3 regions of the Kitasatospora sp. NBC_00039 genome follow, and region 3 is predicted to be linked to each of the others. Evidence: riboswitches for the same ligand, from Rfam matches in the RefSeq annotation. Region 3 holds a riboswitch; each other region holds the start of a gene.

The links. A riboswitch is a leader RNA that binds a small molecule or an ion and turns the genes downstream of it on or off. The one in region 3 is predicted to bind S-adenosylmethionine.
Region 1: linked by a shared signal. The riboswitch ahead of thrC (threonine synthase) and the one ahead of OG286_RS05665 (hypothetical protein) in region 3 are both predicted to bind S-adenosylmethionine.
Region 2: linked by a shared signal. The riboswitch ahead of OG286_RS28230 (aminotransferase class V-fold PLP-dependent enzyme) and the one ahead of OG286_RS05665 (hypothetical protein) in region 3 are both predicted to bind S-adenosylmethionine.

Annotation. Positions count from the first base shown of each region.
Region 1 is NZ_CP108289.1:4,030,577-4,034,608, forward strand. Features, by position in the region: gene OG286_RS17765 (cold-shock protein) at 1-140, opposite strand, end outside; gene OG286_RS17770 (ubiquitin-like small modifier protein 1) at 825-1,103, opposite strand; gene thrC (threonine synthase) at 1,135-2,430, opposite strand; SAM riboswitch class I at 2,448-2,582, opposite strand; gene OG286_RS17780 (glucosyl-3-phosphoglycerate synthase) at 2,754-3,761, shown strand; gene OG286_RS17785 (trehalose-6-phosphate synthase) at 3,800-4,032, shown strand, end outside.
Region 2 is NZ_CP108289.1:6,347,934-6,351,965, forward strand. Features, by position in the region: gene OG286_RS28220 (hypothetical protein) at 76-501, shown strand; gene trpD (anthranilate phosphoribosyltransferase) at 653-1,729, shown strand; SAM riboswitch class IV at 1,886-2,003, shown strand; gene OG286_RS28230 (aminotransferase class V-fold PLP-dependent enzyme) at 2,054-3,418, shown strand; gene OG286_RS28235 (Lrp/AsnC ligand binding domain-containing protein) at 3,422-3,703, opposite strand; gene OG286_RS28240 (rhomboid family intramembrane serine protease) at 3,745-4,032, opposite strand, start outside.
Region 3 is NZ_CP108289.1:1,165,003-1,169,034, reverse strand. Features, by position in the region: gene OG286_RS05680 (response regulator transcription factor) at 1-23, shown strand, start outside; gene OG286_RS05675 (sensor histidine kinase) at 23-1,279, shown strand; gene OG286_RS05670 (IclR family transcriptional regulator) at 1,451-2,164, opposite strand; gene OG286_RS05665 (hypothetical protein) at 2,405-2,623, opposite strand; SAM riboswitch class I at 2,630-2,771, opposite strand; gene OG286_RS05660 (PTS transporter subunit EIIC) at 3,060-4,032, opposite strand, start outside.

The DNA.
Region 1 (4,032 bases), 2.9 Mb from region 3:
ACCCGCTGGCCCTCCTCAAGGGTGCGGTAGCCGTCCATCTGGATCGCGCTGTAGTGGACGAAGACGTCCGCACCACCGTCGACCGCGATGAAGCCGTAGCCCTTCTCCGCGTTGAACCACTTGACGGTGCCCTGAGCCATTCCGAACTCCCCTAGTGCTGTGCTGGCCCTTCACGCGCCCGCAGGTCGCGGGCCCGGGTCTGGTTTGAGGCCGGCCCGGGGAACCCCCCCTGGGCGCAGCCGTGCACGCCACAATCCCCCCGCCGAGCCACCGGACGGTGTCCGATGAAGGGGCGATTGCGTCGACCGCGGCTGAATGTATCCGGCTCGACGCCCTCTGCAACAGAGCCAGCCGCCGGGAATTCCCCCGGCCCGTCAGGGGACAGGACGGGCCAAAAGCCCAAAAACTTCACATTTCACGCCGGACATAGCGGACGAATTACCCAAATGCCCTCAAGAATTCTGACACCGGCCTGACATGTTTCACGGCCGCGGGCCCGGCGCCGGTCTCAGCGGCCGGACATACACCGGCGGTACGGGGCGCAACAGGGGGGCGACGACCGGTGCGAGGGGGGAGGGGAGGCCCTCTTCCCGGCCGAGCGACACTCTACTCCGACTGGCGGGGGAAATATTCCCGCCGGAATGCGGCGCGCGGGGACGGCCCGGGAAAGCGCCCGGGCGGGCGGCCTTCACGGCGACGCCGAAAGAATCCCGGAAGCACCTGGAAACACCCCGGGAACACCCGGAAGCTCGGGGGGAAATGCGAAGGCCGTCCGGGTGTACGGAATTCCGTACACCCGGACGGCCTCCCGTCGGCGGTGCGGCTCAGCAGCCGCCGGCCACCGCGGGAATGATCGACACGCTCGCGCCGTCCGCGATCTCGGTCGCCAGGCCCTCCGCGAACCGCACGTCGTCGTCATTGACGTAGACGTTGACGAAACGGCGCAGCTTGCCGGTGTCGTCCAGGATCCGGGCGGCGATCCCCGCGTGGTTCTTCTCCAGGTCGGCGATGACCTCACCGAGGGTGGCACCCTCGGCGGCCACCTCGGCGGCGCCGCCGGTGTAGGTGCGCAGGATGGTCGGGATGCGGACGTTGGCGCTCATGGGGGCTTCTCCTTGCGGCGGGGTGGAGGGGTCAGGCGGACGCGAGGCCGGCGTCGCGGAACGACGCCAGCGTCGGGCGGATGACGGCGGTCATCCCGGCGTCGGAGACGGCGTCCAGCGTCTTCAGGCCGTCGCCGGTGTTGATCGCGACGGTCTCCTTGGCCGGGTCCAGCTGCCCGGTCTCGACCAGCTTCTTCAGTACTCCGACGGTCACCCCGCCCGCGGTCTCGGCGAAGATGCCCTCGGTCCGGGCCAGCAGCTTGATCGCGGCCACCACCTCGGCGTCCGTCACGTCCTCGACGGCGCCGCCGGTGCGGCGGGCGATGTCCAGCACGTACGGGCCGTCGGCCGGGTTGCCGATCGCCAGCGACTTGGCGATGGTGTCGGGCTTGACGGGGCGGATCACGTCGCTGCCGGTCTTGAAGGCCGCCGACACCGGCGAGCAGCCCGCTGCCTGGGCACCGAAGATCCTGTACGGCCGGTCCTCGACCAGTCCGAGCCTGATCAGCTCCTGCAGCCCCTTGTCGATCTTGGTCAGCTGCGAACCCGACGCGATCGGGATCACGATCTGCTCCGGCAGGCGCCAGCCCAGCTGCTCGCAGATCTCGTACGCCAGCGTCTTCGAGCCCTCGCCGTAGTACGGGCGCAGGTTGACGTTGACGAAGCCCCAGCCCTCGCCGGCCGGGTCGCCGATCAGCTCCGAGCAGAAGCGGTTCACGTCGTCGTAGTTGCCCTCGATGCCCACCAGCTCACCGCCGTAGACACCGGCCATCACGACCTTGCCCTGCTCCAGGTCGTGCGGGATGAACACGCAGGACTTGAAACCGGCCCGGGCGGCCGCGGCGCCCACCGCACCGGCCAGGTTGCCGGTCGAGGAGCAGGAGAGCGTGGTGAAACCGAACGCGCGCGCCGCCTCGATCGCACAGGCGACCACGCGGTCCTTGAACGAGTGGGTCGGGTTCCCGGAGTCGTCCTTGATGTGCAGCCGGGCGGTGAACCCGAGCTCGCGGCCCAGGTTGTCCGCCTTCACCAGCGGGGTCCAGCCGGGGTTCAGGTTGGGCTTCCCGGCCACGTCGGCCGGCACGGGCAGCAGCGGCGCGTACCGCCAGATCGACGCCGGACCGGCCTCGATCCGCTTGCGCAGCTCCTCCGCGGCCTCGCCGCCGAAGTCGTACGCGATCTCCAGCGGCCCGAAGCACTCCGGACAGGCGAAGCTCGGACCGAGCGGGAACCGGCTACCGCACTCGCGGCAGGACAGGGCTGCGGCGGGGCCGAGGTCAACGGTTGCGGGTGCGGCGCCAGAAGGAGTCGTCGCAGTGATAGCCATGATGGCGGAGGCCTCTCTCCTCATCTTCCCCGTGACGCGGTCGCGCCACAGGCCGGAATTGGCACCTGTCCCGCCGGGGCCTGTAACGACAGCCGCGCGAGAAGGTTGCCGGGACGTCAACGGGCCGTTCCCTCAGTCCCTCTGGATGAGCTCTGTGAAGTTGTTGGTCTTGCGCAACGGTGACCCCGGCGTGCGAAGGTCCGACCGCTGTACGAAGACTGTATCCGAAGGCGTCAACCCCGAACGGGACCGTCCGCCACGCGAGATGACCCGTCCCGGCCCTTCCCAGCCCGTCCCAGCCGACCCCCGCCGAGGAGAGATCCGTGCCCGCCGACCCGACACCCGAGCTCCTCCCACAGGCGGCGTCCTGGCTGCGCCGCCGGTCGTGGAGCGCGGCCGACCGTCCGGTGCGCACCCTGCTGGACGCCAAGCGGGCCGCCGGCCGCGCGGGCACCGTCAGCGTCGTCCTGCCCGCCCTGGACGAGGAGGCCACCGTCGGCGACATCGTCCGCACCATCCGCCGCGAGCTGATGGAACGCCTGCCGCTGGTCGACGAACTGGTCGTGGTCGACTCCGGCTCCGCCGACCGCACCGCCGCCGAGGCCGCCGAGGCCGGCGCCCGGGTGGTCCACCGCGACGACATCCTCCCCCGGCTGCCGGCCGCCCCCGGCAAGGGCGAGGTGCTCTGGCGCTCGCTGCTGGTCACCCGTGGGGAGATCGTCTGCTTCGTCGACGCCGACCTGCGCGAGTTCGACCCGGCCTTCGTCTCCGGCATCATCGGCCCACTGCTCACCGAACCGGAGATCCAGCTGGTCAAGGCCATGTACGACCGGCCGCTGGAGACCGAAGGAGCCGTGGTGCCGGCCGGCGGCGGCCGGGTCACCGAGCTGGTCGCCCGCCCGCTGCTCAACCTGCACTGGCCGGAACTCGCCGGTTTCGTCCAGCCCCTCGGCGGCGAGTACGCGGCCCGCCGTTCCCTGCTCGAACGCCTCCCGTTCCCCACCGGCTACGGCGTCGAACTCGGCCTGCTGGTCGACGCCCTGGAGACCGCCGGCCTGGACGCCCTCGCCCAGGTCGACGTCGGCGTCCGCCACCACCGCCACCAGGACGGCCAGGCGCTCGGCCGGATGGCCGCCACCATCTACCGCACGGCGCTGGAACGGCTCGACCGCACCCACCGGCTCAAGGCCTCCGCCGACCTGGTGCACCCGCTGCTCACCCAGTTCACCCGTGACCCGGAAACCCGCGCGTTCACCGCCCACACCCACCCGGTCACCGCCCTGGAACGCCCCCCGATGCACACCGTCCCCGAGTACGCCACCCGGCACTGAAGGGTTTGGGTCCGCAGACCCCCGGCAACCAACCAGTCATGGGCGATCTCACGACCGAACGTTCGAATCCGACCGGCACCGCCCCCGTCCTGGTGGCCTCCAACCGGGGACCGGTGTCGTTCAGCACCGCGGACGACGGCACGCTGACCCTCCGGAGAGGAGGAGGAGGCCTGGTCTCCGGGCTCTCCGCCATCGACGACCCCGACGCCGTCTGGGTCTGCGCGGCCCTGGGCGACGCCGACCGCCGGGCCGCCCGGGAGGCGCCGGACGG
Region 2 (4,032 bases), 5.2 Mb from region 3:
GGCGGCCGGTGATCGGGAGTAGCATCCGGGTTGAGGCGAACGTGGTCCGGATCACACTTTGAGGGAGCAGGGCCCATGGCGTACACGACCGACGAGACGCTGACCGTTCTCGTCTACAGCCACGACCGCAACACCCGCGAGCAGGTGCTGACGGCGCTCGGCCGCCGGCCGGCCGCGGACCTGCCGGAGCTGTCCTACCTGGAGTGCGCGACGACCCCCGCGGTGCTGAAGGCACTGGAGAAGGGGGGCGTGGACCTCTGCGTGCTGGACGGCGAGGCGGTGCCGGCCGGAGGGCTGGGGCTCGGGCGGCAGCTGAAGGACGAGATCTACGGCTGCCCGCCCGTGCTGGTGCTGATCGGCCGGCCGCAGGACTCCTGGCTGGCCGCCTGGAGCCGGGCCGACGCGGCGATCTCCCAGCCGGTGGACCCGGTGGCGCTGGCCGAGGCCGCCGCCACCCTGCTCCGGGCCCGGCTGGCGAAGCGGACACCGGCCACCCGGTAGAAGGCGGACACCGGTGGCCCGGTAAAAGGGGGCGCATCTCACCAGGAGAGAAGAAGGGTCGCGGCGGGACGGTGGCGTCCCGCCGCTCGATAGGCTGACTCCAACCCTACGGAGATCCCTTTCCGGGAACCGACGAGAGCTGGAGTCAGCCATGGTGAACGTGAACCCTGCGAACGGCGGCAAGGACCCCGTGCAGGTGGTCCGCACCTGGCCGGACATCCTGTCGGTGCTGCTGCGGGGCGAGGACCTCGGTCAGGCGGACACCGCGTGGGCGATGGACCGGATCATGAGCGGCGAGGCCTCCCCGGCCCAGGTGGCCGGCTTCATGGTGGCGCTGCGGGCCAAGGGCGAGACGGTCGGGGAGATCGCCGGCCTGGTGGACGCGATGTACGCGCACGCCGAGCCGCTCTCCATCCCCGGCCCGGCGGTGGACGTCGTCGGTACCGGCGGAGACCGCGCCAAGACCGTCAACATCTCGACCATGTCGGCGATCGTCGCGGCGGCGGCCGGTGCCAAGGTGGTCAAGCACGGCAACCGGGCCGCCTCCTCGGCGAGCGGCTCCTCGGACGTGCTGGAGAAGCTGGGCATCGCCCTCGACCTCTCCGCCCGGAGGGTCGCCGAGGTGGCCGAGGAGATCGGGCTCACCTTCTGCTCCGCCGCCATGTTCCATCCGTCGATGCGGCACGCCGCCACGGCCCGGCGCGACCTCGGGGTGCCGACGGCGTTCAACATCCTGGGCCCGCTGACCAACCCGGCCAAGGTGACGGCCCACGCGATCGGCTGCTTCGACACGCGGCTGGCCGGGCTGATCGCCGGGGTGCTGGCCCGGCGCGGCTCCAGTGCGCTGGTCTTCCGCGGCGACGACGGTCTGGACGAGCTGACCATCACCACCACCTCGCGGGTCTGGATCGTGCGTGGCGGCGAGGTCCGCGAGACCACCTTCGACCCGCGCGAGGTCGGCATCGGGCTGGTCGGCATCGAGGCGCTGCGCGGCGCGGACCCGGCGTACAACGCGGACGCCGCCCGCCGGCTGCTGGCCGGGGAGCGCGGGCCGGTGAGGGACGCCGTCCTGCTGAACACGGCGGCGGCGCTGGTGGCGCTGGACCTCACCGACGCGCCGCTCACCGAGCAGCTGGCGGCGGCCATGGAGCGGGCCGCGGCCGCCATCGACTCGGGCGCCGCACTGGACCTGCTGAACCGCTGGTCGGAGGCCACCAGCAAGGCGTGAGGCGGTAGTTGGGGCCCGCGCGGGGGAGTGACCCCGGGCGGGCCCCGCCGCATGAGCGCGCCGGGCCCGGGCGGCCCGCAGGCGGGAGGGCGAGCCCCGTCCGGATGGTGGACCCGTGTTTGACCACCCGGCGGACGCGACCTAGAGTCCTCGGCAGGTCATGAGTGACAGCGCCAAGCCCCAGCTTGCTGTCCGGCAACCCTCCGTCCGTGGCGGGGTGCCCTGGGTGAGGACCGGGTCCCGCGGCAATCCGTCCGCGTGACAAGCGCGGACGCCGGCGACACGCACTCCCCGGGGTCCTTCACCCAGGAGGAGTGCATCCCCATGTCCGTCGCCACCGAACTCTGCGCCCCGCTCCCCGTCCTCGGCCACGACGTCCTGGTCCCGCTGGCCAGCGGCGAGAAGGTCACCTATGCGGCGCTCGACTACGCGGCCAGCTCCCCGGCGCTCCAGCGGGTCTGGGACGACGTCGCCGCCTACGCCCCCTACTACGGCAGCGTGCACCGCGGCGCCGGCTACCTGTCGCAGCTCTCCACCGACCTGTTCGAGCAGAGCCGCCGTACCGTCGCCGAGTTCCTCGGCCTGCGCGAGGGCGACCAGGTGGTCTTCACCCGGGCCACCACCGACTCGCTGAACCTGCTGGCCGGTGCCGTCCCAGCCGGCACCCGGGTCTTCGCGTTCGAGACCGAGCACCACGCCTCGCTGCTGCCCTGGGCGCACGCCGGACTGGACGTCACCTACCTGCGCGCCCCGCGCTCGCGGGCCGAGGCGGTCGCCGCCCTGGACGCCGCACTGGCCGCGGCCCCCGAGGGCCCCAAGCTGCTCTGCGTCACCGGCGCCTCCAACGTCACCGGCGAGCTCTGGCCGGTCGCCGAGCTGACCGCGACCGCGCACCGGTACGGCGCCCGGGTGGTGCTGGACGCCGCGCAGCTCGCCCCGCACCACCGGGTCTCGGTGCGCGAGCTGGACGTGGACTGGATCGCCTTCTCCGGGCACAAGATCTACGCGCCGTTCGGCGCCGGCGTGCTGGCCGGCCGGGCCGACTGGCTGGACGCGGCCGAGCCGTACCTGGCCGGCGGCGGCGCCACCCGTACGGTGGCCCGGGAGACCGACGGCTCGGTGGCCGTCCAGTGGCACACCGGCCCGGCCCGGCACGAGGCCGGCTCGCCGAACGTGATCGGCGCCTACGCCATCGCCTCGGCCTGCCGGGCGCTGACCGGCGCCGGCTTCGACGCGCTCGAGGCCCGCGAGCAGCAGCTGGTCGCCCGGCTGAAGGCCGGTCTGGCTGAGGTCCCGCAGGTCAAGGTGCTCAACCTGTTCGGCGCCGACTCGGCCCGGGTGGGCGTGCTCTCCTTCGTCGTCCAGGGCTGGAACAGCTCGCACTTCTCGGCCGCGCTCTCCGCCGAGTACGGCATCGGGGTGCGCGACGGCCTGTTCTGCGCGCACCCGCTGCTGCGCACGCTGCTCGGTGACGAGGAGGTGGCACCGTCCGAGTGCGGCGCGCCGGAGCCGTCGCTGCCGGGTGAGCGGAGCCTGAACGCGATCCGGGTCAGCTTCGGCGCCGGCACCCCGGACGAGCACATCGAGCGCTTCCTGACCGCCGTCCGCGAGCTGGTCACGGACGGCGCGGCCTGGAACTACCGCAACGAGGGCGGCCGCTGCGTCGTGGACACGCGGCGGGAGGGCTGAGCCCTACTCGTCGAGGCCGAGCGCGAAGGCGGCCTCGAGGTCGTGCTGGGAGTACGTGCGGAAGGCGATCTGGGTCTCGGTGTGGGCCACGCCCGGGACCTTGTTCAGCCGGCCGGGGATCACCTCGGCCAGGTCGTCGTGCCGGCGCACCCGGACCATCGCCACCAGGTCGTAGCCGCCGGTGACCGAGTAGACCTCGCTGACGCCCTCGATGGCCGCGATCGCCTCGGCGATCTCCGGGATGCGGTCGACGCTGGTCTTGATCAGGACGATGGCGGTGATCACTGTTCGGGCTCCTTTGTGAGGTGCGGCCAGGGTATCGGGCGTCAGCCGGACCGTCGCGGGGGGCGGGTGGCCACCGTGCAGGCGTACAGGAAGCCGGCCGAGAAGCCGATCACGTGGACGAGGTAGGCCACCCCGGGCCCGGCCGAGTGCACCGACCACCACTGAAGGGCGAACCAGAGACCGAGCACCAGCCAGGCCGGGAACCGCAGCGGGAGGAAGAGCAGGAGTGGTACGAGCGTGGTGACGCGGGCGTGCGGATGTAGCCTCAGGTAGGCGCCGAGGACGGCCGAGATCGCCCCCGAGGCGCCGATCAGCACCCGGGTGGAGTC
Region 3 (4,032 bases):
GCGGCGACGGCGGCGGACGGTGATGACGGCCGCAGCCCGGATCCGGCGGCTGCGCAGACGACTCACCGCACTGTTCGCTCTCACCAGCGCGATCGGACTGATCGGGCTGGCGGCGTTCGCCATCCGCACCGACGACAACGCCTGGAGCGACCGGCTCGACGACGCGCTCACCCTGCAGACCAGCCAGGCGATCCTGCTCCTGAGCTTCGACGACGACGGCCAGTTCGACGCGCAGGCCCTTCAGGACGGGATGGAGACCGATTGCCCGCCGGTGACCGTGGTGACCGGCACGGCCGACCGGCCCGCCGTCGCCTACACCCCGCGCAAGCCCTGCGTTCGGGCTCATCCCGAGGACCTGGAATCGGTGGCCGCGGAGGCCATGCGCGAGGGATCGGCCGTCGTGGCCGACGCGCGCAGCGACAACGGCCACCGGATCCGGCTCCTCGCCGAGCCCTACGCGGGAGCCGACGGCCAGTCGACGGCCGGTGCAGTGGTCGCAGCCGATGACACCACCGGTGACCGGGCTGCGCACCGCAAGCTGGCTCTGCTGCTGGTGGCCGGCTGTGCGGTCCTGGTTGCGCTCTCCGCGGTGGCCGGGCACCTGCTGTCCGGGCGGGCGATCCGGCCGGCGCTGACGGCGCTGCAGCAGCAGGAGGAGTTCCTCGCCGACGCGGCCCACGACCTGCGCACACCCACCGCATCGCTACGCGGCCTCGCGGAGACCGCGCTACGCGACGACGAGCACCGCACCGCCGCGCTCGAACGGACCGTGCGCCTGGCCTCCCGGATGGGGGACCTGATCGACGGCCTGCTGACCCGGGCCCGGTTGATGGCCGGTGTCGGCACCCTGGCCAGCCAGCCGCTGCGCCTGGACCAGCTCGTCGAGGTGGTCGTCGACGACACCGAGACCGGCGAGCACCGCGTGACCGTCCACACCGACCCGGTCGTCGTGGTCGCCGATCCCGACCTGCTCCGGCGGGCGGTGGCCAACCTGCTCGGCAACGCGCTCCTCCACGGCCATGCCCCGGGCCTGCCCGCGGAGGTCGACGTCACCGTGGCCGCCGACGGAACGGTGACCGTCGACGACGCCGGCCCCGGCGTCCCCCCGGCTCTGGCCGACTCCCTCTTCCAGCGCTTCCACAGCGGCTCCGGCTCCACCGGACTCGGGCTGTCCATCGCCTCCTGGGTCGCCCAGGCCCACGGCGGCACCCTCGATGTCGGCACCAGCCCGCGCGGCGGCGCCCGCTTCACCCTCCGCCTCCCGCCCCGGACGAAGTAGGCCGACCCCGTCGATGGGCGGGGAACCGGCCCTGTCCCGTGTTCCCGACCGGCCGCCCGCCCCGAGTGCGGCTGCCGGAGCCCGCCGCGAGCGCAGCCGCCGGCACAGAAGTGCGCCGGACTGCCTGCCGGCGGAGCCGGGTCGGCCGGCCGGACGGCGCTCGGTCCGTGGTCAGGTCCGGCGCAGGGCCTCGGTGAGGTGGCGGGCGGCTTCGATGATGGCCTGGGCGTGCAGCGGGCCGGGGTGGCGGGTCAGGCGTTCGATGGGGCCGGAGACGGAGACGGCGGCCACGACGCGGTTGGAGGGGCCGCGGACGGGTGCGGCGACCGAGGCCACGCCCGGCTCGCGCTCGCCGATCGACTGGGCCCAGCCGCGGCGGCGGACGCCGCTCAGTGCGGTGGCGGTGAAGCGGGCGCCCTGGAGGCCGCGGTGGAGCCGCTCGGGCTCCTCCCAGGCCAGCAGGACCTGGGCGGCCGAGCCGGCCTTCATCGGCAGGGTGCTGCCGACCGGGACGGTGTCCCGCAGGCCGGAGAGCCGCTCGGCGGCGGCTACGCAGATCCGCATCTCGCCCTGGCGGCGGTAGAGCTGTGCGCTCTCGCCGGTGACGTCGCGCAGGTGGGTCAGGACCGGGCCCGCGGTGGCGAGCAGCCGGTCCTCGCCCGCCGCGGCGGAGAGTTCGGAGAGGCGGGGGCCGAGGATGAACCGGCCCTGCATGTCCCTGGTGACCAGTCGGTGGTGTTCGAGTGCGACGGCGAGTCTGTGGGCCGTGGGCCGCGCCAGACCGGTGGCGGCGACCAGCCCCGCCAACGTGGCGGGGCCCGACTCCAGTGCGCTGAGCACCAGAGCGGCCTTGTCGAGAACGCCGACGCCGCTGCTGTTGTCCATGGGTAGTACCAAGTCTCTTTCTTCGAGGCGCGGTTGACCCGCCGGCCGCACGGTGGCGGCAGGCGGTACCGGCGCGCGGCGCCGTCGGCGGTGTGTCGGGTGGGGCACGTCCCGCGTCGTCGCGGGGCCGCCGGTCGGAGCCGGGGAGGGGTGGGGCCGCCGGTCGGAGCCGGGGGAGGGGTGGGGGAGGGCACGTCGCGCCCGGCGGCCGAGGGGCCGAGGCCCGGGGCGGGCGTCCGGTCAGCGCGTGCGGGCGCCCGCGGTGGGGGGCGGCGTGGTGGCCCACGCCGGGGCGCCCGCCGTGGAGCGGCGTCCGGCGTGCGGCGTGGCGCGGGTCACGGTGAGCGGTACCGCGAACGACGTGTGCGGGGACGCGGGGGCGGACGGGCCGGTGGCGTCGCTCGGGGCGGGCCGCTTCAGCGCGCGCGGATCCCAGGCGACGGAGGGCAGAGAAAGCACCGCTTCTCCTCATCTCTCCCGGCGCCACGTTGGCGACGGGCCGGAGTTGGCACTGATCCCGGTGGTCGCGCCCGTGGTCGGGCATCGACGTGGCCGGGGAGTTGCCGGGGCTTCGTAGGGCCGGTCCCTCCACCCCTCTGGATGATTCGCCAGAAACCATACAAGACGGTCGCGCCGCTCTGCCAACGGCCTCCCGTGCCGGGTGACCGCGAGGTGTTCGAGACGGGTCGCCGCCTCCCGCAGCCGACCCTGCGGTTCCCCAGTCCGCGCACGGAGGTCGCCGGGCAGGGTCCCGCACCTGGTGCCGCGACCTGAGCGCCGCCCAACGCGCCGGTCACATGGGGTGGTTGGGTTCCGTCGTGGAGATGTCACCCACCCTGGGCGATACCGGTCGACGGGCATCGTGAATGACGACGTTCGCGCTGCGCACCCGCGTTCACGACTCCGGGACGGCAGGTGAGTCGAGGCCGGGGCCGAAGGGCCCGGGGGCGTCGGCCGGGGTGGCGGCCTCGGTGGCCGGACCGTGCTTCGGTGCGCGGGCGTCGAGCTCGTCGAGCATCTTCCGGGTGAAGCCGAAGTAGTACGTGGCCAGGAGGCCTGTGGCGTATCCGGTCACCAGACCGGCGGCGTAGACGGCCGCGCTGACCCCGAGGCCGCGTGAGCCGGTCAGCAGCGGGAACAGCGCCCAGCCGGAGGGGCCGATGGCGGTCGAGCCGATGGCGGCACCGAGCTGGCCCAGCAGCCCCACGACGGCTCCGCCGCAGGCACCGCCGAGACAGGCCGTGACGAACGGGCGTCCGAGGGGGAGCGAGACCCCGTAGATCAGCGGCTCGCCGACGCCGAGGAACCCCGCGGGCAGGGCGGACCTGATGGTCGCCCTGATCGAGGCGTTGCCGCGCAGCCGAAGGTAGACGGCGACGGCGCAGCCGACCTGCCCGGCCCCGGCCATGGCGAGGATCGGCAGCAGCTCGGTGGAGCCCTGCTGCTGGATCAGGGTGGTGTGGATCGGGATCAGGGCCTGGTGGAGGCCGAGCATGACCAGGGGGAGGAACAGACCCCCGAGCACCATCCCGGCAAGGGCGCCGCCGTGGGACAGCAGCCAGGTCGCGAGAACGCCGATCGCCGTGGAGACCTCTCCGGCGACGAACATCAGGCCGAACAGGGTGGCCAGGCCGGTGACGAGCACGGTGACCGTCGGAGTGAGCAGGACGTCGAGGGCGTCGGGCATCACCCGCCGGCTCCACCGTTCGACCCGGACCGCCAGCAGTGCGGCGGCGAGCGCTCCGATCACCCCGCCCTGGCCCGGTGCGAGGTGGTGGCCGAAGGCTTCCACCTTGGAGACCCCCGCGTAGACGGTCACACTGGCCACGGCGCCGCCGAGCACGGGTGTGCCGCCGAACTCCTTCGCC